DNA from 4 places in the Ochrobactrum sp. PL_is501 genome. Region 1 is predicted to be linked to each of the others. Evidence: predicted binding sites of a transcription regulator. Region 1 holds the regulator's gene; each other region holds the start of a gene.
What was found. The regulator PhoB, encoded in region 1, activates phosphate uptake and scavenging genes when phosphate is short. The targets are predictions, from matches to a motif close to TGTCATNNANCTGTCAT.
Positions count from the first base shown of each region.

Region 1 (7,270 bases):
GCTCTATCGCGGTCTGGAAACGCTGGCCGAACTGGCGCTGACCCAGCTGAAGGACGTTCTCGACGCCTATGCGTCGCGTTCGGTGCAGCAGATCAATGTCGTTCGCGACCGCGACGACGAAATTGACGCCATGTACACGTCGCTGTTCCGCGAACTCTTGACTTACATGATGGAAGATCCGCGCAATATTTCCGCCTGCACGCATCTTCTGTTCTGCGCGAAGAATATCGAGCGCATCGGCGATCACGCGACCAATATCGCGGAGACTGTTTATTACATCGTGACCGGCCTGCAAATGCCGGCTGAGCGACCCAAGGAAGACCTGAGCCACGGTATTGTCGTGGATGAGGCGCGTAAACCCTGAACTGCAACCGGCCGGACTTTGGTCCGGCGGCTGAGAATGTATGAATAGCGCGGCGGCACGCGGTCGATTGGGGGGATTGTATCCACCGCCCGCCGAATTTGGATAGGGAAATACTGGATGTCACAGGCACCCAAAATCGCTGTGGTGGAAGACGAAGAGGCGCTGAGCGTTCTGCTTCGCTACAATCTTGAGGCAGAGGGCTATCAGGTCGATACGATGCTGCGCGGCGACGAGGCCGAAATCGCCTTGCGCGAGAATGTGCCGGATCTGCTCATTCTGGACTGGATGCTGCCGGGCGTATCGGGCATTGAGCTTTGCCGTCGCCTGCGCCAGTGGCCGGAAACCGAGCGCCTGCCGATCATCATGCTGACGGCGCGTGGCGAGGAGAGTGAACGCGTCCGCGGTTTAAGCGTCGGCGCCGACGATTATGTCGTAAAGCCATTTTCAACGCCGGAGCTTCTGGCCCGCGTCAAAGCAATGCTGCGCCGCTCCAATCCGAGCATCCTGTCTCACGTGCTGAAAGTGGGCGATCTTGTTCTGGACCGTCAGCAGCATCGGGTTTACCGCAAGGAAAAGGAAGTTCGTCTTGGACCGACGGAATTCCGGCTGCTCGAATATTTCATGATGTCGCCCGGCCGTGTCTTCTCGCGCAGCCAGCTTCTGGATGGCGTTTGGGGTCCCGATATCTATGTGGATGATCGCACCGTGGACGTCCATGTCGGGCGGCTTCGCAAGGCAATCAATGTCGGTCGTGCGCTTGATCCGATCCGGACCGTTCGCGGCGCCGGTTATTCTTTCGGTTGATCGACACCGTTTCGAAACTCTCAAATACAGCTCTTGATCGGCCCGTCATGTTCATCGTGGCGGGCCGTTTCACGGGTGATAGGCCCTGGGCAATGCTGACCCGATTCGCATCAGCCGGGTCAAAACCCGCGCCAATTAGGCGTTTTCACGCGATGTTACAAATATGTTTCCAAAGTTGACGGCAACCAACGGAACCCACGAAAAACCCAATTTTTGCAGGTCATTTGAAGCAGCATGAATGTGGTCGGGAAAACTATCCAAGCAAACACGAATTAAGGCAGCGATATGGCGTGTATTGCGAGAATTTGAATCGCATTAAATCAATATCTTATCTGAATTCGTAATTCTCGTTAATAAATTATTAATATATTTAAATGGCTTGTAGGCATATTCGCACTCTCGATTCGGGATTCATTTGAGGCTGTCTGGTCGCCTCCTGCATCGTTGGGATTTGACGCTTCGCCTTTTTTTGGCCTAAAAATTCCAAAACCTTGAATTCGATTGAGCGACAGTAGGATGAGCGATTTTGATCTTCGTCCTCTTTGACTTGCACCGCAGTCAGACGTTCCCGCGCATCGTTTCGGATGTGTCTGCCTGAACGTATGACTGGATCAGTTAAGGGTCCTAACATGAGACTGAGCCATTGACGCGCGCCGCGAAGTGGAAATTGCCCGTTCTTATCGGGCTGGTGGTTGCGCCTTTCGTGGTGACCGGCTGCACGACGACCGGGACTTCGGGAAAAGCCAATTCGGAAAAGACGGCGGCAAGCCACGTCAAATCCGTCAATGGCGTGAAGACCTACACCTACACCGCGCGTGACAAGGAATGTCTTGAACGCGCGATGTTCTTCGAATCCAACCGTTCGAGTCCCGACGGGCTTCTGGCTGTCGGCACGGTCGTCATGAATCGTCTCGCATCGGGCCGTTATCCTGATACGATTTGCGGTGTGGTCGGTCAGAAGAACCAGTTCGCACCCGGTGTTCTCACCCGCAAGATGAATTCCAAGGCGCTGCCTGATGTTCAGGCAACTGCCGATGCAGTCTTGAAGGGGCAGCGTCATCCGAAGCTCAAGAACGCCATGTTCTTCCATACGGCGGGCCTGAAGTTCCCCTACAACAACATGCACTATGTGCTCGTCGCTGGCGGCAATTCCTTCTATGAGAAGCGCAATCGCGACGGCTCGCTCCAGAATCCGGTTCCGCAGGAACCATACAATCTTGCGCTCGCCTATTCGCCGCAATCGCCTTCCGTTCCTCAAGATCCATCCTATGACGTGACCCTGCCGCAGACGGGCCCGGTTCCGGACGCAGCACCGACAGTTCAGGTGGCGCTCGCAGAGGCTTCCCAGGCTCAAAGCGCGGAACAGAACGGCGGCGCCGGTCCGCAGGTCCGCGGTGATCGCCTGGCGCGTCATCGCGGTGTCCCTGCAACTCAGCAGGAGAACCCCATGCAAATGGCCTCCTATCAGCCGCAATTCGATACGACCGCTCCGCAGCCGACGTCGCTCGGCTATGGTCCGGCAAGCCAGAAGCAGGCTGACGCCATCGGCGCGCTTCTCCTGTCTCAGGACAGGCCGGAAGCGCCGCTATAAAAAGCTGATCTGCACTTGATCAATCAGAACGCCGGTCCTGTTTGCTTCAGGCCGGCGTTTTGATTTGACCAAGAGTCGCCGTTTTCGGCACAAGGCGTCAGGGCCGGTATATCGGGCGATAGATCACCATCGGCGTGTCGTAGAAATCCACCTGATTCTGCCAAGCGCGCCTGTCGGCTCTGCGATCGAGGTCGAGCCGCATGAGGCAATTGGCGAAAGCATCGGTCCTGGGTTTGAAGCCATAGCTTTGGCAGGTTTGCTCGTCAGCCGCACGGCGCTGTTCGGGCGTCATCGTCACGCAGCCGGCCAGAAGGCCGGTAACGCCCAGTAAGATAAGCACTTTCTTATTCATTACTTTCTGCTTTCTTCTGCAACTGACCGCGTGAATACTATAGCGGAAAGGCAGGAAAAAAGGTGGTGAATTTATGCCGTCTGATAAACTGTCGGTGATTCCATATCCAAAGAGGTCTTCCACCCATGGCTCATGAACAGCTGAATCCAGTCATCGATCCGGTGAAACTTGAACGTCTTGCGGAAGTCGCCGTTCGTGTCGGTCTGCAATTGCGCGAGGGGCAGGATCTCGTCATCACCGCGCCGGTCGTCGCATTGCCGCTGGTTCGCCTTATCGCCAAACATGCCTACAAGGCCGGAGCCGGACTGGTGTCGCCATTCTTCGTGGATGACGAATTGGCTCTTGCCCGCTACGAGAACGCACCCGATGCAAGTTTCGACCGCGCGGCCAACTGGCTTTATGAAGGCATGGCGAAGGCCTATGCGGACGGTGCTGCCCGCTTGGCCATCGCCGCCGATAATCCGATGCTTCTTTCCAGTCAGGACCCGGCCAAGGTTTCACGCGCCAACCGCGCCAATTCAAAGGCCTATCAGCCGGCGCTGGAAAAGATTGCCGGTTTCGACATCAACTGGAACATCGTCTCCTATCCCAACCCGGCATGGGCAAAGCTCATGTTTCCGAACGACCCGGCGGACATCGCGACCCGCAAGCTGTCCGATGCGATCTTTGCGGCTTCGCGTGTCGACGTCGACGATCCGGTCGGCGCGTGGGCCGCGCATAATGCAGCGCTTCGCAGGCGCACCCGTTTCCTGAACGGCAAGGCTTATCGCGCCCTGCATTTCAAAGGCCCGAACACTGATCTGACTGTCGGGCTTGCCGACGGCCATGAATGGCACGGCGGCGCTTCCACGGCGAAAAACGGCATTACCTGTAATCCGAACATTCCGACGGAAGAAGTGTTTACGACGCCCCATGCCCTGCGTGTCGAGGGCCATGTGACCAGCACCAAGCCTTTGTCACATCAGGGCACCCTGATCGAGAATATAGCGGTTCGCTTTGAGGGCGGACGCATTGTCGAGGCGAAGGCAAGCCGCGGTGAAGAAGTACTCAACAAGGTGCTGGATACGGATGAGGGCGCGCGTCGTCTGGGCGAAGTGGCGCTGGTGCCGCATTCCTCACCGATCTCGCAGAGCGGGCTTTTGTTCTACAACACCCTGTTCGACGAAAATGCAGCGAGCCACATCGCGCTCGGCCAATGCTATTCCAAATGCTTTATCGACGGCGCCAAGCTGACGCCGGAACAGATCAAGGCGCAGGGCGGCAATTCGAGCCTTATCCATATCGACTGGATGATCGGCTCCGGCGAGATCGACGTGGATGGCATCAACGCGGACGGAACCCGGGAGCCGGTGATGCGCGGCGGCGAATGGGCTAACTGATCATGCAAAGGCCGGGGATTTCCCGGCCTTTGCACTATATCCGTTCGGTCAGTTCTTTTCCTGAACATGAGCTTCGAGGAACCACAGCGCCTTGTCGAGGCTGCGGGAAGCCGCGGTAAAAATATCCGCCGTGTCGTCATCGCCGGCATCGTCGGCATCCTTGATCGATTTGCGCAGCAAATTGGCGACATCGCCATAACGCTCGATCAATGCCAGCAGATGGTCATGAACGGCATAAATGTCGGTCGGATAGGGCTTCAATCTGGTTTCCTTCGCCACGACCTGCGTGGTGCCATAGGCTGTTCCGCCAAGCTGTACGGCACGCTCGGCAATCGTATCGACGTGTTCGTCGAGGTCGCCGCGAAAACCATCGAGCATTTCATGAACGGCGATGAATTGCGGCCCCTTGAGGTTCCAGTGAGCCTGCTTGGTGATGAGGGCAAGATCGATTGTCGCGGCCAGATTTTCGTTGAGCAGGGCGATCATTGTCGTCTTCGTATTGGAAGGAAGATCGTTGCGGGTTGCATGCATCGACTTGTTGGACATTTTATCCTCACATCCTTTTGCTCGATCCGGCTTGGAGAGACTGGGAGAATGTCGCTCATGATCGTGGGCAGCTATTCCAGCACAAACGAACCCGCCAGATCCTTAGAAGGCTCGATTTGCCGGAGGGGGCCTTCGTTGCCTTCAAGGCAACGCAAAACATTCCCGCACCCGGGGGTGAAATGCATGTGGGCAGTTTTTGTTCCGTGAGAAACGGCAAAAAAACGGCGCCGGTCCGGCTTCCACCAAGTTACGGCTTGTCGCAGCGCAAATTCTGATTTACCCGGTTGCGCATGAAGATACTTGCGCTCGATACTGCCGCTTCGTGGTGTTCTGTTGCCGTCTATGCTTCCGATGGCGATGTGGTGCTTGCCGATGTGAGCGAAAACATTGGCAAGGGTCACGCGGAAGTATTGATGACCTATGTCGAACGGGCTTTGACGGAAGCGAGACTATCGCTTCGCGACATGGATGGGGTGGCGGTCAATATAGGGCCGGGATCGTTTACCGGCGTTCGTATCGGTGTCTCGGCGGCCCGTGGTTTCGCGCTGGCGCTGGGCGTGCCAGCCATCGGGATAACAGCCTTCGAAGCGCTTGCCTCTGAAACCCGGATCGAGAGCCCGGAAAAACCGGTACTGGTCTTTCTCGACGCCCATCGCGGCGAGATTTATGCGCAATCGTTCGACGCAAAGGGGACCGCCAGCGCAGAGCCGCTGGTTCTGTCGCGGGAGGAAGCAGAGGCTCATGCAGCGTCCCAAGCGGAAAAGACGGTTCTTGCTGGCTCCGCCGCTCGCTCAATCAATGAAGCAATTGGCGGCCGCTTCGCGCTGGGCCCGGTTGAACCGACTGCAAAAATCGGCACCTATGCGCGTCTGGCAAGTTCCCGCCAGCCGGGGGATGCGCCGAAGCCGCTTTACATGCGCGGACCCGATGCAAAACCGCAGGTCGGATTTGCGTTGCCGCGGAAGAGCGCCGGGGAATAGCCGATGATGGGCTTGCCGTTCGGCCGTTTCGGTCGCAGGGAGGTTTCGGTAGAACCATTGCGCGCCCAGGACAGTCATGCGATCCAGCGCATTCACGCCGTCGCTTTCCTTCATGGCTGGAGTTCCGACGATTTCCGGTCACTGATTGCACAGGATACGGTTTTCGGCTTCGTTGCCCGTACGGAGGGTAAACCCAATGACGCCTGTGGCTTTGTGCTGGCGCGTCTTGTGGCTGGAGAAGCGGAAATCCTCACCATCGCCGTCGCGCGCGACGTGCAGCGGCAGGGCGTCGGGCGTGCGCTGATGGATGCCGTTCTGCGCCATCTTTATCAGGAACGGGCCGAAACGCTTTTTCTCGAGGTGGACGAGGCGAATGTCGCTGCGCAGGCCCTTTATCGCCGCCTCGGCTTCCAGAAAGTCGGCGACCGTCCTGCCTATTACGAAACGCCGAACGGCCGCTCGGCAGCGCTCATCCTCCGGCGTGACCTGAAGAGGGCGCAATGATCGGCGCGATCAGGATATTTCTGGTTGTCGCGGCCATGGTTGCGCTGAGCCTGTCGCTGATCCCGTTTCAATATCTGTTTCTGAAAATGAAGAACGGGTGGAAGCGCCGTCTGCCAAACTTCTTCCACCGCGTCGTGGCGCGCCTGTTCGGCTTCCGCATCAGGACTGTTGGCCAGATGCACGAGGGCCGCCCCCTTCTCCTTGTTTCCAACCATACCTCATGGAGCGACATTGTCGTACTCTCGGCGGTGGGGCAGGTATCGTTTATTGCGAAGTCCGAGGTGCGCGGCTGGCCGGTTTTCGGCATGTTCGCCGTTCTGCAGCGCACGGTTTTCGTGGAGCGCGAGCGGCGCGGCAAGACAGGAGAGCAAACGTCGGAGATTGCACGGCGTCTGGCAACCGAGGACGCAATGGTGTTGTTCGCCGAAGGCACGACATCGGATGGCAATCGCGTTTTGCCGTTCAAGACAGCGCTTTTCGGCGCGGCGCATGCTGCGATCAAGGAAACGAACCTACCGGAAGTCATGGTTCAACCGGTCGCCATTGCCTATACCGGGGTTCACGGCATGGCGATGGGCCGTTATTTCCGCCCGATTGCCGCATGGCCGGGCGATGTCGAGCTGATGCCGCATCTCAAAGGTATCTTGCGGGAAGGGGCGATAGACGTCGAAGTGCGTTTCGGGGAACCTGTCGTCGTAACGGCCGGGACCGATCGCAAGGCGCTTGCTCGCACAATGGAAAACCGGGTGC
Region 1 covers NZ_JBVPGR010000030.1:135,620-142,889, reverse strand. Annotated here, with positions in the region: gene phoU (phosphate signaling complex protein PhoU) at 1-364, shown strand, start outside; gene phoB (phosphate regulon transcriptional regulator PhoB) at 482-1,168, shown strand; gene AC0TOF_RS05650 (cell wall hydrolase) at 1,812-2,759, shown strand; gene AC0TOF_RS05645 (hypothetical protein) at 2,857-3,111, opposite strand; gene AC0TOF_RS05640 (aminopeptidase) at 3,237-4,490, shown strand; gene dps (DNA starvation/stationary phase protection protein Dps) at 4,539-5,036, opposite strand; gene tsaB (tRNA (adenosine(37)-N6)-threonylcarbamoyltransferase complex dimerization subunit type 1 TsaB) at 5,327-6,016, shown strand; gene rimI (ribosomal protein S18-alanine N-acetyltransferase) at 6,020-6,520, shown strand; gene olsA (lyso-ornithine lipid O-acyltransferase) at 6,517-7,270, shown strand, end outside.

Region 2 (7,270 bases), on a different contig from region 1:
AGCCAACGTGGTCGACCTTGATGGACCACTGCTGCTTGCCCATGACCGCGCCCCTGGGCTGCGTTACGAAGGCGCTCTGGTTTATCCGCCGGAAGCTGCAGTTTGGGGCTGATCAGAACGTCGATAACTCTCGCTTGCGATTCCATTGATCGGAGCGAGAGCTCCTTCGAATATGTCGGCACAAACATCCCAGGTGAATTGGCGGAGCACGTGCGCTGGCTCGAACGGCTCCATTTCCAGAGCCGCCAGACAAGCCTCCCCAAGATTTTCCGAAAGAACACCTGCGCCAGTTATTCCGACAACATCGCGTGATCCGGGCACGGGATAGGCTGCAACAGGCAGGCCGGAAGCTATCGCTTCAAGCAAAACAAGACCGAACGTGTCCGTCCGGCTGGGAAAGACAAAGACGTCCGCTACAGCGTAAGTTTTGGCGAGCGCTTCCCCTTCGCGTTTCCCAACAAACACCGCTTTGGGAAACCGGGTCCGAAGATCGTTGAGGGATGGACCATCTCCTACGATCAGTTTCGTGCCGGGAAGATCCAGTTCCAGAAACGCTGGCAGGTTCTTTTCCGCAGCGACGCGTCCCACGCAGAGAAACACCGGCCGTGGCAAGTCCTTTTGCACTTCAGGCCGGGGATAAAACAGCGTCTGATCGACACCGCGCGTCCAAAGGGTCAACTGCGTAAAGCCACGGGCCTTGAGATAGTCCAGAATGGACTGCGTCGGTACCAGCGTATGCTGGGCCGCGTTATGGAAACGCCGCAGGAATGCGTAAGTCCATCTGGTTGGGACAGGAAAGCGTTCCCGCAGATATTCGGGAAAACGTGTGTGAAAACTTGTCGTGAACGACCAGCCCATTTTCACACAAGCGCGCCGTGCCATGAATCCAAGCGGGCCTTCGGTTGCGATATGCACATAATCGGGTTGCAAGGCTCTCAGGCGGCGTTTAAGCGCGCTTGTCGCGGTCAAGGCGAGCCGGATTTCCGGGTAGGTCGGACAGGGTACTGATCGATAATCAAGCGGAGATATGACTGTGACATCATATCCCCGGTCGATCATCAAATCACGGCATTTCGTCAGCGTGCGCACAACGCCGTTGACTTGTGGATGCCAGGCGTCTGTGACGATGACGATTTTCTTCATCGGCTGAGGTTTACCAATTCGCGAGCGGGACGCGGAAGATGGATTACCTGCGCCTCGTCGTACTCTTCGCTGCCGGAGTTAACGTTTCCTGTCATTGGGCGGCGGTCACGACGCTCCGTCCATTCGATCAACTCCATTCGACCATCAAAATGTTCGATTACAGCCGTGCAGCTTTCCACCCAGTCGCCCGTATTTATATATTCGACGCCGTTCATGCTTTCGATCGTCGCGTGGTGGATATGGCCGCAGATTACTCCATCGACGCCGATACGCTGTGCCTCCTCTGAAACCACATTCTCGAATTGGCCGATGAAATTGACCGCCTTTTTGACGCGAAATTTCGCCCAGGCCGAAAACGACCAATAGCGCAGCCCAAAAAGCGAGCGGACACGGCTCATTATCGTGTTTATCCAGATGGCGGTGTCATATGCCCAGTCGCCCAGATAGGCGATGAAGCGGGCATTTCGAACAATCACATCGAACTGATCACCGTGGATAACCAAAAATTTTCGACCGTCCGCCGTTTCATGAATCGCCCGGTTCATCACCTCGATGCCGCCGAAATGCGTCCCTTGGAAATTCCGCAGAAACTCGTCATGATTGCCAGCGATGTAGATGATATTGGCGCCCTTGCGGCTTTTGCGAAGCAGTTTCTGGACCACGTCGTTGTGCTCTTGCGGCCAATGCCAATTGCGCCGGAGACGCCAGCCATCAACAATATCGCCCACAAGATAGATTGTCTCCGCGTCATGATAACGGAGAAAATCCAGAAGCAATTCGGCCTGTGCTGCTTTTGAACCGAGATGCACATCCGAAATGAAAAGCGTTCGGAGTTTTCTGGCCTGCGGAGCATCTGCGCTCATTTGGTTGTCCCCTTCAATGGCAACCTGATCTGGGCGCAGAAAACCCGATTCCTGTCACAGCGATATGACAGCTGTTTTTGTAGTGCGAAAAGCAACTTCACGTAGCTTCGAATACGCCAGGAGCGCCGACCTGAATAAATCAAATCCGCGCTCCAGGCTGTTCTTTCTAGAGCTAAGTGTTGGTCTCGTGGACTATGCGTCAAGCAACGAGTTCGACCTTTGGGCCAACATAACGCGACTGCGGGCGAATGAGCTTGTTCGTTGCAGCCTGCTCCCGGCAGTGAGCTATCCACCCCATGGTTCTACCCATGGCAAAGACACACGTGAAGGCCTCACGCGGGAAACCCAGTTGCTCAAGCAAAAGAGCGGTATAGAACTCGACATTGGTTTCGAGGGGCCGATCCGGCTTGTGGCGCTTGAGAACTGCTATGGCAGCTTTCTCAACTGCCTCAGCCAATTCAACCCGGTGTTTTCCACGTTCATGCCCAAGGGATTCGATACGCTTCAAAGCACCTTTCAGGGCATCGGCACGTGGATCACGTACCCGATAAACCCGATGACCGAACCCCATCAGCCGTTCCCCATCGGCAATTGCTGATTCAAGCCACCATTCGGCGTTCGCGGGCCTGCCGATGGCATCGAGCATATCGAGTACCGGTCCCGGAGCACCACCGTGGAGCGGTCCCTTTAATGCGCTGATCGCAGCAAGCAGAGACGAGGTCAGGCCAGCCCGTGTCGATGCCACGACGCGGGCGGCGAAGGTCGACGCATTCAATCCATGATCGCAAACTGTCACAAGGTAAGTATCCAGCCCGGCAACTTCTGCTTCATCGGGCATTGCCGCATTCATCATGCGAAGAATGTCCGCACTGTGCGGAAGCGTCGGATCAGGACGGATAGGCCGCCGTCCCTTGTGGGCGCGCAGAATGGCTGTTGTGAAAACCGCCGGTGCGGCCATCAGATGCAGAGCGGCGGTCACGTCGTCTTCATCTGGAATGCGCGCCATCAATGCGCGCAACGCTTCTATTGGAGACATTTCCATCAATGCATCGTCAAGCGCATCGGTATGGTGAAATACCTGCAAACGGGCTTCGCCCAGAGCCTGCTGAAGTTCTGCTCCTGTGGGGAGGCCTTCAAAAAAACCGTCCCATAGAAGTTCTATTCCGTCTTCGACGCTGCTGTGCGGAACCAGATCGTCCAGCGATCGACCGCGAATAACCAGCCTGCCTGCAAGCCCATCGACGTCTGACAGCACGGTTTCGGCAGCGATCACGTCTTCAAGTCCGCTATTCATAGTAATTCTCCTTGTTTGCCTTTCGACATTCTATCCAAGTATAGTTGACGTCAATCTTGATGAAATCGATCAATGTAGGGAGCAATAATGAACTGGCTTACAGCGGAAGAAGCGCTATCCATTCTTCAGACAAAGCCTCAGACGCTTTATGCCAATGTCAGTCGTGGTCGCATCCGTTCCAAGCCGCAGCCCGATGATCCCAGACGCAGCCTCTATCGATCAGAAGACGTTCATCGTCTGGCCGGCAGACGTCCGGGTCGCAATAGAGATAGTACTGTTGCTGCTGACACTATTCGCTGGGGGCTTCCGATCATGCGCTCCGGCATTTCGACCATTATTGATGGCCGTTTGCTCTATCGCGGCTGCGATGCGGCTGAGCTGTCGGAAACGGCAACGTTGGAACAAGTGGCCGCCCTGCTATGGCAGATGAATTTCGACAATAGCGGCGGTGCCTGCGGAGAAATGCCGCTATGTCGACAGCAGCCATGCTCTGCGCCGTTGGAACGCCTGTTCACCACCTTTGCCGTTCGAGCAGCGAACGACCTGCCCAGTTCCGGACGTTCCGCAGCAATCCTGCAGCAAGAGGCTTTCGGTCTGCTACAATTGTTCCACAATACTGCTCTTGGCGTATCTATATCCGATATGCCCATGCATGAGCGTATTGCTTCTGTCTGGCAAAAGCCGCAGGCAAGCGATATTATTCGGCGTATTCTGGTGCTTCTGGCAGACCACGAACTCAATGCGTCGGCATTCGCAACCCGCGTCGCCGCCTCCACAGGCGCTCCATTGTCTGCAGCAACACTGGCCGGATTATCAACATTGATCGGCCCCAGACATGGCAGGGCAGCCACGGCCGCAACGGCTATTATTGCCCAGGCTCGGGAAATAGGTCCCGAAGCCACCATCAAAGACCAGCTCAGACAAGGTACTCAAATCCATTTGTTCGGTCATCCCCTTTACCGGGAAGCAGGGGACGTTCGCGCTTCCGCATTGCTGGAACAACTGGAGTTGCCCACCATCTATCGTGATTTGGAACGAAGCGCTGCGGACATCCTGGGAGAGAAACCGAATATTGATTTCGCGCTCGCCGCAGTGACTGAACTATATGAGCTGCCAGCCGAGGCACCACTGCTTCTGTTTGCGCTCGCGCGCATCGCAGGTTGGCTTGCCCACGCGCTGGAACAGGTGGACAATGGATCGCTGATACGACCGAGAGCGGAATTCACTCCGCCTCACGAATAACGACGTTCACCAAATATTGTTCGTGAATATTGCGCCTTCTGGCTCTAAAAAGTGGACACATGCTCCTGTAAACCAGAATCTGGTTGATTGGACCGCTTGCTTGGTGGCATGTCTCTAAAACTTGAACAGAATGCGAGGATCGAGCCGTGGACTTGGGCCTGAAGGGTCGAAAAGCAATTGTGTGCGCTTCCAGTAAAGGGCTCGGACGAGCTTGTGCCGAGGCGCTCGCCGAAGCCGGATGCGATCTCGTTCTGAATGGACGAAATGAAGAAACCCTCGCTGCAACGGCGGATACAATTCACAAGACGTTTGGCGTGAAGGTTGATGCGGTTGCGGCAGACATATCAAGCCCCGAAGGACAGGCTGAACTGCTATCCGCCTGCCCCGCACCTGATATTCTCGTGAACAATAATGGCGGCCCGGCATTCAAGGATTTTCGGCTTCTTGATCGAGATGCCATTCTTCAAGGCGTGACACAGAATATGGTTACGCCGATAGAGCTGATCAAAGCCGTGATCGACGGGATGGTCGCACGCCGATTTGGGCGTATCGTCAACATCACATCGACATCGGTATATGCTCCCATTCCCGGCCTTGACCTCTCCTCCGGTGCCCGCGCTGGCCTGACTGCGTTTCTTGCTGGCGTCGCACGTACGGTCGCGGCATCCAATGTGACCATCAACAACATCCTTCCCGGCGCGTTCGACACAGATCGTCTTCGCAACGGTTTTGCGTTCTCGGCCCAGAAGAATGGTACAACACCGGAAGAAGAAGCCGCAAAGCGGGCCTCGACAATTCCCGCCAAGCGGATAGGCCAGCCGAAAGAGTTCGGTCAGGCCTGCGCCTTCCTTTGCTCGGAACATTCCGGGTTCATTACCGGGCAGAATCTCGTTATCGATGGCGGCGCCTATCAGAGTGCATTTTAGCAGCACCAAACGATAGAACTGCAAATTTGGAAAAACTCATTCTCGAAAACGGGCCTACTGAGATTTGAGCCGATAGACTAAGAACAATAATGGCCCGGTGTGCGGAAGCGTCATGCACAACCTGTATGCGAATCCGCGCCCTCCCGTGCAAATGGCTCCAGCCCTGCGCGAAAGATTTTGGAAAGCGATGCGACCATGACCAAGAAAACACCTTCCACTTCCCGTTCGGATTTTGATGAAGCAGCTCTGTTCTTCCATCGTTATCCGAAGCCCGGAAAGCTGGAAATTCAGGCGACAAAGCCCCTTGGCAACCAGCGAGATCTGGCGCTGGCCTACTCGCCTGGCGTCGCTGCGCCATGCCTCGCAATCCACGAAGACCCCGCAACCGCCGCCGAATACACGGCGCGGGGCAATCTCGTTGCCGTGGTGTCTAACGGCACTGCAGTTCTTGGCCTTGGCAATATCGGTGCGCTTGCTTCCAAACCGGTGATGGAAGGAAAGGCTGTTCTCTTCAAGAAATTCGCCGATATCGACGTGTTCGACATCGAAATTGATGCGCATGAAATCGACCGCATTGTCGACGTTGTTGCCGCTTTGGAACCAACTTTCGGCGGTATAAATCTCGAAGATATCAAGGCACCTGAGTGCTTCGAAGTCGAAGAGCAGCTTCGCGCAAAAATGAACATCCCTGTCTTCCATGACGACCAGCACGGCACGGCGATTATTGTTGCTTCCGCAGTGCTGAACGGCCTGGAACTGGCCGGCAAGAAAATCAGTGATGCCAAGATTGTCACCTCCGGTGCAGGTGCAGCGGCTCTTGCCTGCCTTAATCTTCTGGTCAACCTCGGCGCAAAGCGCGAAAATATCTGGGTCTGCGATCTCGAAGGTGTTGTCTACGAAGGCCGTAACACGCTGATGGATCGTTGGAAGGAAGTTTACGCGCAGAAGACGGACGCCCGCACTCTGGCCGACGTTATTGGTGGTGCTGACGTCTTCCTCGGCCTTTCCGCTGCCGGTGTTCTGAAGCCCGAACTTCTGAAGCAAATGGCCGAAAACCCGCTGATCATGGCGCTGGCCAATCCAAAGCCGGAAATCATGCCGGAAGAGGCACGTGCGGCTCGCGCCGATGCCATGATTTGTACCGGTCGTTCGGATTATCCGAACCAGGTCAACAACGTTCTGTGCTTTCCTTATATCTTTCGTGGCGCGCTCGACGTCGGAGCAACAGCAATCAACGAGGAAATGAAGCTGGCTGCTGTGCGCGCCATCGCTGCCCTCGCCCGCGAAGAGCCTTCGGATGTCGCCGCGCGTGCCTATTCGGGCGATACGCCCACTTTCGGGCCGGACTACATCATACCGTCGCCATTTGATCAGCGCCTGATTCTGCGCATCGCCCCGGCAGTGGCGAAAGCCGCCATGGAAACAGGCGTGGCCACGCGGCCGATCGAAGACATGGAAGCCTATCTCGATCGCCTGAATCGTTTCGTCTTCCGTTCCGGTCTCATCATGAAGCCGGTGTTCGCTGCTGCTCGCGCTCAAGAAAAGCCGAAACGCGTTATTTATGCTGACGGTGAAGATGAGCGCGTGCTGCGTGCTGCTCAGGTCGTGATCGAGGAGCGGATTGCCGCACCGATTCTCGTAGGCCGCCCACAGGTCATCGAAACACGCCTGCGTCGCTATGGTTTGAAAATCCGTCCGGGGACGGATTTCGAACTCATCAATCCCGAAGACGATCCGCGTTATCGCGACTATGTCGACCTCTATCTGTCCTATACCGGCAGACAGGGCGTCACACCGGAAGC
Region 2 covers NZ_JBVPGR010000037.1:138,862-146,131, reverse strand. Annotated here, with positions in the region: gene dgcA (N-acetyl-D-Glu racemase DgcA) at 1-112, shown strand, start outside; gene AC0TOF_RS16625 (glycosyltransferase family 4 protein) at 82-1,143, opposite strand; gene AC0TOF_RS16620 (UDP-2,3-diacylglucosamine diphosphatase) at 1,140-2,006, opposite strand; gene AC0TOF_RS16615 (citrate synthase/methylcitrate synthase) at 2,206-3,300, opposite strand; gene AC0TOF_RS16610 (citrate synthase) at 3,388-4,542, shown strand; gene AC0TOF_RS16605 (SDR family oxidoreductase) at 4,689-5,468, shown strand; gene AC0TOF_RS16600 (NADP-dependent malic enzyme) at 5,664-7,270, shown strand, end outside.
Region 2: the regulator PhoB is predicted to act here: its motif matches at 2,060-2,076, upstream of AC0TOF_RS16620 (UDP-2,3-diacylglucosamine diphosphatase).

Region 3 (7,270 bases), on a different contig from region 1:
GGCATGATCGGCCTGCTTGGCACGATCTGCGGCAAGCACAATATCAACATCGCAAACTTCTCGCTCGGACGCGACCACCCGGGTGGCGACGCGATTGCCATGCTCTATGTGGATGAACAGATTCCACAGGCGGCACTTGACGAACTGACGGCTCAAGAGGCAATCAAGGCGGCAACACCGCTTGAGTTCAACGTCGGAGAAGTTTGAGAACATGGTTGAAGAGATGGTACAGCCGGAATGGCGGCGCATGCACGAGCAGGATATTGCGGGCGTGACTGCGGTTGCCAATGTTGTCCATCTCGATTTCTTCGAAGATGAGGCGGTCTTCCGGGACCGCTTCAAGCTCTATCCCGCAGGCTGCTTCGTGCTGGCCCGCGAGAACGAGGTTTTGGGCTATGGCGTCAGCCACCCATGGAAGCTCGATACGGTTCCTGCTCTCAACGCCGTTCTGGGCGAACTGCCGGAAGATACCAACACCTACTACATCCACGATATCGCGCTTCTGCCCGAAGCCCGCTCCAGCGGGGCGGCGACCCGCGTCGTCGAACTGATGGCGACGCAAGCCGAACGCGACGGCTTCGTCACCATGTCTCTCGTTGCCGTCAACGGCTCGCAGGGTTTTTGGGAAAAGAAGGGCTTTGTCGTCCGCGACCTTCCGGCACTTGAAGAAAAGCTGAAAAGCTATTCGGAGGATGCGCTCTATATGGTCCGCGCCGGCTAGAGCACATCCCGAAAAGTGGGAACCGGTTTTCGGATCAGATGTGCGTTAAAAAACTCGCGGATATTCCGCTTCTGGCGGTCTGCAAATGGCCCGATTTTTCGCTTCCGGTGCTCACGTCGATTTCCTAGGCGCATAGTCTTGTCCGAAAAGTTCGCGACTTTTCGGGCTATGCTGCGCGCCGGTTCTCAAAGATCACCATTTTCGCCTCCCCAGAGACTGAATCTCTACCGACCCTAAGCGCCCTTCGTTCAAGAGGTGTTCAAAAATCGCGAATTTCTTGCACGAAAGAGTCGCGTAATCCGGTTTCAATCTGTATAGAGACGAGGGATCAGCACCCCGTTGCCCTTGATGGCGATGACCGGGCCGCTTCGATCCTTGGATTTTCAAATAGAAGCCAAGGAGTTTCTTCAATGGCAAATGTGGTTGTCGTCGGGTCGCAATGGGGCGACGAGGGCAAGGGTAAGATCGTTGACTGGCTGTCCGAACGCGCCGATGTCATCGTGCGCTACCAGGGCGGGCATAACGCAGGTCATACGCTGGTCATCGACGGCATCAGCTACAAGCTTTCGCTGCTGCCATCCGGCCTCGTGCGCGGCAAGCTCAGCGTCATCGGCAACGGCGTCGTTGTCGATCCGCATCATTTCGTCGCCGAAGTCGAGAAGCTGCGCGCGCAGGGCATCGACATCAATCCGGACGTGCTGCGCATTGCCGAAAATGCACCGCTCATCCTCTCCATCCATCGCGATCTCGACGCCATGCGCGAAGGCTCCAATTCGGGCCTCAAGATCGGCACCACCAAGCGCGGCATCGGCCCTGCCTATGAAGACAAGGTTGGCCGTCGCGCCATCCGCGTCATCGATCTGGCCGAGCCGGAAACGCTGGAGCCGAAGGTCGAACGCCTGCTTGCGCACCACAATCTGCTGCGTCGCGGCATGGGTCTTGAGGAAATCGCGGTCGAAACCATTCTGACCGAACTGACCTCGGTTGCCGATCAGATCCTGCCCTATATCGATCAGGTCTGGCGCGTGCTCGACGAACGCCGCAAGGCTGGCGACCGCATCCTGTTCGAAGGCGCGCAGGGTGCATTGCTCGACAACGACCACGGCACCTATCCGTTTGTGACCTCCTCCAACACGGTTGCCGGTCAGGCTGCCGCCGGTTCGGGCCTCGGCCCGACGGCCATCGGCTATGTGCTGGGTATCACCAAGGCCTATACGACCCGCGTCGGCGAAGGTCCGTTCCCGACCGAGCTGAACGACGAGATCGGCGAATTCCTCGGCACCAAGGGCCATGAATTCGGCGTGGTGACGGGCCGCAAGCGCCGCTGCGGCTGGTTCGACGCCGTGATCGTGCGCCAGACGGTTCGCACCTCCGGCATTACCGGCATCGCGCTGACCAAGCTCGACGTTCTCGATGGTCTCGACGAAATCAAGATCTGTGTCGCCTATGAACTCGATGGCAAGCGCATCGATTATCTGCCGTCGTCCATGGGCGCGCAGGCACGCGTGAAGCCAATCTATGAAACGCTGCCCGGCTGGTCGGAGACGACCGCAGGCGCGCGTTCGTGGAACGATCTTCCGGCGCAGGCGGTCAAATATGTCCGCCACATCGAAGAACTGATCGGCGCGCCGGTGGCGATGCTCTCCACCAGCCCGGAACGCGAGGACACCATTCTCGTCACCGATCCGTTCCACGACTGACCGGCTGTAATAGCTGATCGAAAGGTTCGGAGCAGCTTTGCCAAGAGCTGCTCCGATTTTGTTTTGACCGCCGGACAAGGAACGCGATCGGCTGCATAAAGCTTCGAAACAGGGTGATTTTTGCCACTATTTTACCGCATCGTTTTGAAAGTCTTCGCTAAATCGTAGCCGGAGACTTTGCTTTCCCTTGATTATTGTGATTATTGGGACATTTATTGCATCCTGTGCTTATTGTTCATCTGGACGGGCGGAAACCGGGTAAGACGGAATGGCGGATTTTGTAGCGGTACTGAAAAAGACGATCGATGCGCAGGCGGACAAATCGCCGGAGTTGCGCCAGCGCGTTTATGCGAAAGCGCGCGCCACGATCGAGCAGAAGCTTGTCACGGCAAATGCCTCGCAGGCTGTGGCTGTCCGCCAGCGCAATATCCTAGAAGACGCCATTGCCGAGGTTGAAGCCTTTTATGCGCCGCCAGCCGCCGTGCCGGAGCCGCCGGTCGAGGATGCGCTGGATGATTTTCTGCAGGAGGCGAATCGCGCCGCGGAAGACCGCTCCCCGCCCCATGATGACGACGAGCCTGCATTTTCCCACGCGCCGCGGGGTGAGCGCCGCGACAGCACCAGCGACGATGAGGATGCACCGGCTTTCGTGGCCGAGCGCAACGATGACTGGAAGCTGGACCGCGCCAAGGAAAAGGCGCAGGCCCGCCGCAGCGAATATATCGAGCGCACGGCCCGCAAAGAACAGCGCTCCTATAAGGGGCTGGTTGTCGCGTTGATCGCAGTTCTTGCTCTCGGAACCGCCGGCTACGTTGTCTGGAACAACAAGGACAAGATTCAGGAACTGGCATCGAGCCTTGGGCGCAGCGATGCGCCTGCGACCGGTTCCGACACCCAAACACATCCTGAAGGCACGACGCCGCCAGCCGACAGCAATACGGCGACCACGGGCGGCGAACAGAAGCCGGAACAACCGCAGCAGCCTGCGGGCGAACCGAAGCTGACGCAGCGGTTGATGCCGGATGGCAGCGAAACCGATAGCGGGCCTGCCGGTGGCGCGAATGGCATCGGGGAGGGCACGTCGACCGCCGCTTCCACCCCGGCCCCTGCCGAAACGAATCCGCCGACGGGCGCGCAGCCCGGACAGAACCAGACCGTCGCCGTTGGCCAGCAGGCCCTTCTTTATGAAGAACGCGGCGGCGCGGGGTCGGATTCGGTCGAGCGCGGCAATGTGGTCTGGTCGACGATCGAGGAAAGCCCGGAAGACGGCCAGCCTGCCCAGCCCGCCGTGCGCGCCACGGTCACGATGCCGACCAGCAAAGTCGAGCTGAAGATGACGATCCGCAAGAATACGGACCAGTCCATCCCGGCGAGCCATCTGATCGAAATGGTCTTCACCGTGCCGGAAGGCTTCCCCGGCGGCGTGGTGGATAATGTGCAGCGCGTCACCTTCAAGGATACGGAACAGGCGGCGGGCAATCCGCTGGTCGCCGTGCCATCGAAGATCGGCGACAACTTCTTCATCGTATGGCTGAACGACGCCCGCACCGCGCAGGACACCAATCTTTCGCTGATGCGTCGTTTGCAGTGGATCGACATTCCGATTTCCTACCGCAATGGCCGTCGCGCGCTTATCAGTCTGGAAAAAGGCGTGCCGGGCGAGAAGGTATTCAACGAGGTTCTGGGTACGAATTAGAGCGCGTTTCGATCTGATTGGATCAGATCGGCGCTCTAACTATTTATTTTACCGCGCATTTTTTCCGAAAACCGTTTCACACTTTTCAGAATGCGCTCTAACCCGCCACGAAACGAAAAAGGCCGCTTCGAGCGGCCTTTTTGTTGGCGGGCAGTCGAGGATTACTTCTTTTCAGCGAAGGCCTTGATAGCCTTGGCGACTTCGTTCTGTGCAGCTTGCGCACTGTCGAAGCCAGCCAGTTCAACGACCTTGCGGCCTTCCGGCAACTGCTTGTAGACGCGGAAGAAGGCTTCCAGACGCTGCTGTTCGATCTTCGGCAGGTCGGTGATTTCCTTGATGTTGTCATAGGTCGGATCGATGTCCGTGGTCGGCACGGCGACGATCTTGTCGTCCTGGTCGCCGCCGTCGATCATCTTGAGCACGCCGATGGGGCGAACCTTGATGATCGCGCCCGGAACAATCGGTTCGCGCGTATAGATGATTGCGTCGAGCGGATCGCCGTCACCGGCAAGCGTGCTGGTGATCGAGCCGTAATTGGCCGGATAGATCACCGGCATGGACTGGTAGCGGTCGACGACGATGTGGCCGGTCTTGTCGTCGATTTCATATTTGGTGAAGCTGCCCTGCGGGATTTCGATGGCCGTGAAGAACTCCTTCCCGTCCTGCTCCTTCTGCGGATAATCGAGGAAGGAGACATAGTCGGAAGCAGATGCGGCAGTGGCGGCGGTAAGCGCAAGAGCTGCGGCGAGCAGGAGCTTTTTCATGGAATGGCCTTGAAGCTTGGGTGAAACACGCCCTCGTCCCTAAAGCCAATCCATTACAGTTGTTTGACGGTTTTATATCGGTTGCATGACGGTTTCGGCGAGGAGGCGCCTCGCGATACGCTGCCGGGCTGATGCCGACCTTCCTGCAAAACCGATTTCCATTTTTGCTGCCCCAAACAATACTGCCGCAAAATGGTGTTCCCATCTTGCGGCAGTAAAAGGATCAATAGAGCAACTGTTTAAGCGTGCGCTTCCTCGACTTGATTCAGCGCCTTCTGCTGCTTGAAAGCGGCGGCCTTTACCGCCGCCTGCACCTTTTCAAACGCGCGCACTTCGATCTGGCGCACACGCTCGCGGCTGATGTCGAATTCGCTGGAAAGATCTTCCAGCGTCATCGGATCATCCGAAAGGCGGCGGGCCTGAAAAATGCGGCGTTCGCGGTCGTTCAGCGTATCCATCGCCTGTTCCAGCATGGAGCGGCGGTTTTCCAGTTCGTCCTGCTCGATCAGGATCTGCTCCTGGCTGCTGCTGTCATCGACCAGCCAGTCCTGCCATTCGCCGGATTCGCCTTCGGAAGCGCGCAGCGGCGCATTCAGCGAAGCGTCACCGGACAGACGGCGGTTCATGGAAACCACTTCGTCCTCGCTGACATTGAGCTTGGTCGCGATCTGCTTGACCTGATCGGGGTTGAGATCGCCGTCGTCGAGCGCCTGAATCTTGCTCTTCATCTTGCGCAGATTGAAGAACAGGCGCTTCTGATTGGCGGTCGTCCCCATCTTCACAAGGCTCCACGAGCGCAGGATATATTCCTGGATCGAAGCCTTGATCCACCACATGGCATAGGTGGCAAGACGGAAACCGCGTTCAGGCTCGAAACGCTTGACGGCCTGCATGAGACCGACATTGCCTTCCGAAATGACTTCACCGATCGGCAGGCCATAGCCGCGATAACCCATGGCGATCTTGGCCACGAGACGCAGATGGCTCGTCACCAGCTTGTGGGCGGCCTTGGGGTCGGTATGTTCGTGATAACGCTTGGCCAGCATATATTCTTCCTGCGGCTCAAGCATGGGAAAACGGCGGATTTCTTCCAGATAACGGGTAAGGCCACCGTCACCTGACGTGATGCTTGGGAGATTCATCTGGGCCATAGAGCACCCTCCTTTATGATTTCAGGTTCCCGTTTGGCGAACCTGTCGCGGGGGCTGCCTCCTGCACTTCCCTCTCGCGAGCCTCCATATATAGGCATGATTTTGGCGAAAACACGATCCTTTAACTCATGAAACAAACTGTCACTACAATGTGAACGCAGCTCCCGGTCAAAGGTTTCGTGAAATCGTCTGAAATGAATTGCGTGTTGTGAGAGAGCGGCTTTCACCGCGACCGCGCCCCCGGTCCTGATACTGAAAAGCCGAGATTAATCAGCAATCCATTCTTTCGCCAACCATGATAGTTGCCAGTATTATATAGAATGCTTGCGGAAATTTTCCAGAAGGTGCTCCATATCTTCCGGCACCGGGGCTTCAAAACGCATCAGTTCCCCGGTGGACGGATGGGTGAAGGCGAGCAGCCAGGCATGCAATGCCTGCCGATGGAAACCGCGCACGGCCTCTTTCAAGGGGTCCGGCAGCTTGTTGGCCTTGGTCTTGTAGGCGCTGCCATAATCCATGTCGCCGACAAGCGGGTGGCCGATATGGGCCATGTGCACGCGGATCTGGTGTGTCCGGCCTGTCTCTAGGCGGCATTCGACGAGCGAGGCGAGCGCGGTCGCGTCTTCGCGGGGCCCGAATTTTTCGACCGTGGCATAATGGGTGACGGCGTGGCGGGCATCTTCCCGCTCTTCATTGACAACGGCCTGCTTGGTGCGGTCGCGATGCGAGCGCCCCAGATGAGCGTCGATATAGCCCTGCGGGCGTTCGGTCATGCCCCAGACGAGCGCGAGATAGGCGCGCTCCAGATCGCCGGTGCGGCCATGGTCGGCAAACTGTTCGCTCAGATGCCGGTGCGAAAGATCGTTCTTGGCAACGACCATGACGCCGCTCGTATCCTTGTCGAGACGATGCACAATGCCCGGGCGGCGGATTCCGCCGATGCCCGACAAGCTATCGCCACAATGATATATGAGGGCATTGACGAGTGTTCCCGTCCAGTTGCCGTTGCCGGGGTGAACGACAAGCCCGGCGGGCTTGTTGATCACGATGAGATCGTCGTCCTCGTAAAGAATATCGAGCGGTATGTTCTCGGCAATCGGCTCGGCTGGCTCCGGCTCAGGCAGCACGATGGCGATTGTCATGCCTTCGCGCAGCTTCTGCTTGGCTTCACGGGCGGGCGCGCCGTTGATGGTCACATGGCCTTCGGCGATGAGGGATTGAACGCGGCTGCGCGAGAG
Region 3 covers NZ_JBVPGR010000029.1:38,018-45,287, reverse strand. Annotated here, with positions in the region: gene serA (phosphoglycerate dehydrogenase) at 1-207, shown strand, start outside; gene AC0TOF_RS04160 (GNAT family N-acetyltransferase) at 212-721, shown strand; gene AC0TOF_RS04155 (adenylosuccinate synthase) at 1,132-2,421, shown strand; gene AC0TOF_RS04150 (transcriptional regulator) at 2,690-4,117, shown strand; gene AC0TOF_RS04145 (inorganic diphosphatase) at 4,279-4,881, opposite strand; gene rpoH (RNA polymerase sigma factor RpoH) at 5,121-6,032, opposite strand; gene AC0TOF_RS04135 (RluA family pseudouridine synthase) at 6,344-7,270, opposite strand, start outside.
Region 3: the regulator PhoB is predicted to act here: its motif matches at 4,934-4,950, upstream of AC0TOF_RS04145 (inorganic diphosphatase).

Region 4 (7,270 bases), on a different contig from region 1:
AAGCGATGGATTTCCCACCTTTTGGCGCGATCGATGCGAGCCGCTTCCAAAGGCTGGACCGGCAACGCTTCGAGCAGTTTCAGGATGATGACCGCGAAAAACAGACCCCATTGCCAGACGTCCACGAAAGCAACGGCAAGGAGCGCCCCGGCTGGCGTGGAAAGTATATCGGGCGTAGCCCCAGTCAGTTCACGGACAGGCCAGGTCAGGGCGCCGTAAAGCGGATGGAAAGCAAACTTCCATACGAATGCTGCGCAGACGCGCGGCAACAACACAGGGATAATGAACAGGACGCAAAGAAGATTTCGCAAGCGCGGGCTGGCGGCTTCGAACATCGCAATACCAAGTCCGATGCCGGTCAGCATGGTAAGTGCCACGGTCAGGACTTCCCATTTCAGCGAAACCCACAATGCGTTGAGAAAACGCGGATCGCTGAGCAGAGCGGCATAGTTCGCAAACCAGACATATTCAGCCACTGGCTGTGACAAGGTCCTGTTCTGCAGCGAAATCGTAATCGCAAAAACGGTCGGAACCAGCGCCAGAATGACGAGAATGAGCAGGGTTGGCCCAAGGAAAAGATATGGGAGCGAGCGTCCACGTTGCATGAACATTCCTTGTCTGAAGGCGGTGACTGGGACGGCCCGGCAGCGTCAGCCGCACGTGGCTTTCAGGGCAGTACCCATCTTGGGAGGCGGGGCGGTTTCGACCGATGTGGCCGCGAAACCGCCCCGAACGCGCGATGCCTAGAGCTTCTCAGCGAATGACTGAAGCTCGTCGAGCGTCGCTTTGATATCCTTGCGGCTGCCGGTGATAAGTTCTTCCAGCATGATGCCCCACTGATTTCCCAGTTCCTGCCAGCGCGCGTCCTGCCAGAAAGTTACCGTCGTGCGGGCGCCGGTAGCGGCCATTGCATCTGCAAGGTTCTGTCCGAACGTCTCGGCATATTTCGGGCTTCGATAGGTGCTGGTGCGTGTCAATTCACCGGGCTGCCCCGCAGCCAGACGACGGGCTTCCTGCTCCTTGGAGGTCGCCCATGCCACGAAGAGGCCGGCGCAAGCCTTATCCTCGTCCGTCGCATTGGCCTTGGACGCAATTGCAAATCCATGCGCGTAGCCAGCTCCCGGAAGAGGCGTTGGCGGAACAGCGAAAGCGACCTTGTCCGCCACCTGGCTCTGCGCCTTATCGACCGACATGCCGCCAAGGGGAGCCGATTCAATGATAATTGCTACCTTACCTGCCCGGAAAGCACCGGTGGATTCGTCCCACGAACCCGTCTGGGTGCCGGGAGCGGAATATTTGAAAAGATCGAGATATTCCTCAGTTGCCTTCACTGCCGCGTCCGAGTTGAAAGCAGGCTTGCCATCCTTGAACCATTCGCCGCCATTTGCCTTGAACAGCGGCATCCACCGCCAGACATTGGCGCCCGAGCCGCGCTGTCCGCGCAATGCGGTCCCATAGACGCCATTGTCCGGGTCATGCAACTTGGCGACGGCAGCCTTGTATTCGTCCCAGGTCTTTGGGGGCTGGAGGCCAGCCTTTTCGAGCAGATCGGTACGATAGACCATCAGGTCGCCGCCGCCCTGAACGGGTGCAAACCACTGCTTGCCGTCATAAGTGGCAGCCGCACGCATGCCTGCGTCGAAATCGTCGTAATCATATTCCTTGGGATAAAAGCCTTCGAGCGGAACGATCCAGCCCGACGATGCAAACAATGCGAGATTGGCTTCATCGACATAGTAGACATTGTAGCTGCCTACGGTCGATGCATCCGCCTGTGACTTGGCGCGGCGGTCATTCTCGTTCAGATAGCTGATTTCAAAACCGGCGCCGGACAGTTCCTCAAACTCGTCCTCCCTGCCGAATGCCTATGCTGCCACGCGAGAGCGCATCACGCTGCCGGGCGGGAAGTCCTATCTCATCCGCCGCGACGACTATCCCAATCCGATATGCATCTGGAACTATCATCCTGAGTGGGAAATCCATTATATCCCTCAAGCACAGGGTCTGGCCTATGTTGGCGATTACGTGGGGCCATTTCAGCCCGGCCATCTCGTCCTGACCGGGACGAACCTGCCCCATAACTGGATTACGCCGGGTGCGGCATCCATTCCGGGCCGTGATCTCGTACTCCAGTTCAATGCCGATGCACTTATTCAGGTTCGGTCGGTTTGCCCTGAATTCGAAGTGCTGCATCGCCTGAAAGAATTATCCCGCCGGGGGATCGAAATCACAGGTCACGAAGCGCTCGATATCGGGGAAATGATACTGGCATTGCACCGGCAGTCGGATGCTGCGGGCCTGGGCCTTTTTCTTGAGATATTGAATGCGATCGATAGCGCTGGGCAAAAGCGGCCCCTTGCCAGCGAGCATTTCGTATCGCTCTATAGCGAAGCCTCCGACAAGCGGCATCGGCGTATCGATCAGGCGATCCAGATTCTGCAATCCAACCCTGACCGCCAGATGCAGGATGTCGCCGAAGCTGTCGGCCTCGACACAGCATCTTTCTCCCGCGCTTTCAAGCGGCTGACAGGCATGACGTTTTCGACTTACAGCCGTTCTGTTCGGGTGTGGCGGGCGCGAACCTTGCTGGTGGAAACGGATCTTGCAATAACCGATATTTGTTTTGAAGCGGGCTTCAACAATCTCTCCAACTTCAACCGCTATTTCTTGTTGGAAACGGGGCTCACTCCGCGCGCATATCGAAACGCTGCCCATATTCGGGACAGTTCGATTGCGGCGGCATCGCGGACGCTGTGAGCGCCCCGTGAGGTGCGATAGCCATCCATCCGCTGCCAGGTGACGTCAGCGTGAATGAAACCTTTTCGCCGGGTTCTTGTTAACCATGCTGGAGGACATGGCCATGCAGTTGATTTTTTGGATTGAGATAGCGGCGATCCTGGCCGTCAGCGCGGTCGTCTTCGGCATCACCTGGATCGAGACCCACAAGAAGTGAACCCGCTAACCGGGTGTCGCTCCCTTCGCGCAAGCAAATTTTAGATGGTTGAGTTAGCGCGCAAACTGGGCCAAGGTGCCAGGCATGTTGGATTGGTCACTCATATTTGTCAGCCTGCTAGCGATCGGCGTGGCGGCATTTCTGATCTACTGTTTGTGGGTGATAATTTTTGCCAAGCCAGACGGTAATCCCGTCGAGCCAACGACAATCGACACCGTCGATATGCTCCCTTTCATGAATCACGACGCTGATTGATGCCCCTTCAAGGCTGCGAAGGCACGCGGGCTGATCTGTTCGCTTCCAGCTGGACCGTGAGTTTTTTTCCTGTTCCTTGGAGGTTTTGGCATTGAGTTCCTCGTTTCCAAAGCGCCTGCAGTGCTAGAAGTTTTTTCAGCACGAAATGGAATTATCCTGAAAGCGGCGCCCGAAACATACCATCACAAGAGTGTAATTTCGTACGGTTTGCACCACGATTATATCATAAACGGACGTCACGATCAGCACCATATCTTGCCATCGGAGATGCAGACCATGATTCACTCGACATCCAATACCGTCGCCTCGGGCGCACCGGAAGCCGGTTTTCATGCGTTTGGCAATTCGCGCATGCTTCAGGAATTGCAGGCGAAAGTCGAAGACGCCAAGCGCAAGGCCAATAGCAGCCTGCACCGCGCTCGGTCCGCACCCGGGCCGCATGAAACAACGAACGCCATTTTCCTGTCTCTCTACGAAGAGCATCTCCGCGATCGGGAATCGCTGTTTTCGTCTCTAAGACAGCTTGATGACATGCGCAAAAACGCGAATGTCTGAGGCAACGCATTCGGCCGGCGGCTTGCCAGAACACCGGATGACAACATCACCGCCGAATCTCCCCTCATCCCATGCCGGTCTGAACAAGGCCGGCATTCTCGTCCGCATGGCCAATGCGCCGCGATGCCCAATACGGTGGTTTCCGCAGCATTGATGAAGGCCTGCACCGAAGACGTGATGAAATTCTGGTCCGTTGCCTGTTTTTTGAGCAGATAATCTCCGCTTGCGTTGCGCAAATCTTGCCCGCCCGGTCGCGCTTGCCTTTTCCGCCCTGAAAACTCACCCGATTCAAAACTGGCACGGTCCTTGCTTCTCTTAAATCGAACACCGAGCCGCGCGACACCGCATGACTTGTGGTGATGGATCAACCGAGGATGACAGAGAGACTAGCGATGACCAAGTACAAGCTCGAATACATTTGGCTCGATGGGTGCAAGCCGGCTGCAAACCTGCGCGGCAAGACGCAGATCAAGGAATTCGACGCTTTCCCGACGCTTGACCAATTGCCGCTCTGGGGTTTCGACGGCTCTTCGACGATGCAGGCCGAAGGCCGCAGCTCAGATTGCGTCTTGAAGCCGGTCGCGATCTATCCTGATCCCGCGCGCAAGAACGGCGCTCTCGTGATGTGCGAAGTCATGATGCCGGACGGCGTCACCCCGCATCCGTCCAACAGCCGCGCAACCGTGCTTGAGGACGACAATGCATGGTTCGGTTTCGAGCAGGAATATTTCTTCTACAAGGATGGCCGTCCGCTCGGCTTCCCGGAACAGGGCTTCCCTGCCCCACAGGGTCCGTATTACACCGGCGTCGGCTACAAGAATGTCGGCTCCATCGCCCGCAAGATCGTTGAGGAACATCTCGATCTTTGCCTTGATGCCGGCATCAATCACGAAGGCATCAATGCGGAAGTGGCCAAGGGCCAGTGGGAATTCCAGATTTTCGGCAAGGGCTCAAAGAACGCCGCCGACCAGATGTGGATCGCCCGTTATCTCCTGCTTCGCCTTTGCGAACAGTATGAAATCGACATCGAATTCCACTGCAAGCCGCTCGGCGACACCGACTGGAACGGCTCGGGCATGCACTGCAACTTCTCGACCAAATACATGCGTGAAGTGGGCGGCAAGGATTATTTCGAGGCGCTCATGGCGCAGTTCGAGAAGAATTTGCAGGACCATATCGACGTTTACGGCCCGGACAACCACATGCGCCTGACCGGCAAGCATGAAACCGCTCCGTGGAACAAGTTCTCCTACGGCGTCGCCGATCGTGGCGCGTCGATCCGTGTTCCGCACTCGTTCGTCAGGGATGGCTATCGCGGCTATCTGGAAGATCGCCGCCCGAACTCGCAGGGCTGCCCGTACCAGATCGCTTCGCAGGTCCTGAAGACGATATCTGAAGTCCCGACCTCGGAAGACGAAGCACTCGCTGCTTGATTTCTAATGCATATACGCTTTAACCGGACGGCCTGCTGAAACCTCCAGGCAGGCCGTCCGGCTTTTCTCTCGGAAATCGCAGGCAACAAAAAAGGCCGGGGCGAAAACGCACCGACCTTCCTCATCATCGCTTTCCTACCAGTGCCAGTACATCCGTGGTCAAAAGCATCAAGCGATGAAGGCTATTGCGAGCGACAGACGCGTTCCAGCGCTCTTGAGCAATGCCTATGACAGCCATATAGGTGCACATCTTGTTCAAAACAAGGTCGTGCAACAAATTAATTGGCAACAGCCTGATCCAGTTTTTCCCTTCCCGCGCAAGGCCGCATTCAGCGGTCGGCCGACAGGGTCAGCAATGCCGGCCCAAGGCGGAGGGCCGAAGCGATAGCCAAGCACCTCACAAACGGCACAGACTCGAATCATTGACTTTTCAAAGGCCCCGCATTTAAACACCTGTCACATTCCTGAAATGGATCATTCCCCGGCGGCCGCCTGAACCGGTACGCAACGTTAGAAATCAAGAGTAAATCATGGCAAACGAAGATCTCGAAGCTCGGCATTTAGAGACTCTGGATCGCGACCTCGGCCGCTTCGTCAAGCTGGAAACGGCGGCGAGCTACGTTTCCCGTCCGCTCGTGGCACCCGGCATCGCTCTTGTTTTTATCATGCTTGCCGGGCTTGGAGCGGCGATGCTGCTCGGCCAGACCAGTCAGACGCTCATCGTTGTGGCCGCAGCCGTCTTCGGCGCCTACATGGCGTTGAATATCGGCGCCAATGACGTTGCCAACAACATGGGCCCGGCAGTGGGCGCCAATGCGCTGAGCATGGGCGGCGCGATTGCCATTGCCGCCGTTTTTGAAAGTGCGGGCGCGCTTATTGCAGGCGCGGATGTCGTCTCGACAGTAGCAACCGGCATCATTGCGCCCGATACGCTCGCAACCCCCGTCATGTTCATCTGGGCGATGATGGCGGCGCTGCTCGCCTCGGCGCTCTGGGTCAATCTTGCGACGTGGATCGGCGCTCCGGTTTCGACCACCCATGCGGTTGTCGGCGGCGTCGTCGGCGCGGGCATCGTTGCGGCAGGCTTTGGAGCGGTGAACTGGTCGCAGATGGCCGCCATAGCGGCAAGCTGGGTTATTTCGCCCGTGTTGGGTGCGATCGTCGCTGCCGGTTTTCTGTGGCTGATCAAGGCCCGCATTGTCTATCGTGCAGACAAAATCGCGGCAGCGCGCGTATGGGTGCCCATCCTTGTCGGCCTTATGGCTGGAACCTTTGCAACATATCTGATCATGAAGGGGCTGAAGCAACTGGTCGATGTGTCGATTGGGGTAGCCTTGCTCATCGGCCTGGCTTTCGGGCTTGCAAGCTGGCTAACCTTGATCCCGGTCATTCGCCGCCAGTCGCTGGGGCTCGAAAACCGCAACAAGTCACTCAAAGTGCTGTTCAGCATCCCGTTGGTCGTTTCGGCGGCGCTGTTGAGCTTCGCCCACGGCGCAAATGATGTGGCCAATGCTGTCGGACCGCTCGCGGCGATCGTCCAGACGTCGCAGACCGGCGCGTTGAACGATGGCGTCGAGATTCCGCTCTGGGTCATGCTGATCGGCGCAAGCGGCATTTCCTTCGGCCTGTGCCTGTTTGGCCCCAAACTCATTCGAATGGTCGGCAACCAGATTACCAAGCTCAACCCGATGCGGGCCTATTGTGTGTCCCTCTCCGCCGCAATCACCGTCATTCTGGCGAGCTGGCTCGGATTGCCGGTCAGTTCGACCCACATCGCTATCGGTGCAATCTTTGGCGTCGGGTTCTTTCGCGAATGGGATACGGAACGCCGGTTGAAAAAGGCTCGTCAGGCCCTGCCGCTTGAATCCATCCCGGTTGAAGAGCGTCGCCGCCGCAAGCTGGTTCGTCGCTCACACGCGCTGACGATTGCCGCTGCATGGGTGGTAACGGTTCCCGCCGCGGCGATACTTTCAGCCATTCTGTTTGCCTTGCTGAACCAGTTGCCTGTCGGAAACTCCTGATACAACGGACAACATCGTTACCGCATCATCGGTGAGCTTCTGGCCGAGCTTGA
Region 4 covers NZ_JBVPGR010000026.1:23,723-30,992, reverse strand. Annotated here, with positions in the region: gene AC0TOF_RS02785 (carbohydrate ABC transporter permease) at 1-605, opposite strand, end outside; partial or broken gene AC0TOF_RS02780 (ABC transporter substrate-binding protein) at 744-1,850, opposite strand; gene AC0TOF_RS02775 (AraC family transcriptional regulator) at 1,855-2,757, shown strand; gene AC0TOF_RS02770 (hypothetical protein) at 3,485-3,763, shown strand; gene AC0TOF_RS02765 (glutamine synthetase beta-grasp domain-containing protein) at 4,156-5,196, shown strand; gene AC0TOF_RS02760 (inorganic phosphate transporter) at 5,727-7,217, shown strand; partial or broken gene AC0TOF_RS02755 (DUF4158 domain-containing protein) at 7,176-7,270, opposite strand, start outside.
Region 4: the regulator PhoB is predicted to act here: its motif matches at 5,651-5,667, upstream of AC0TOF_RS02760 (inorganic phosphate transporter).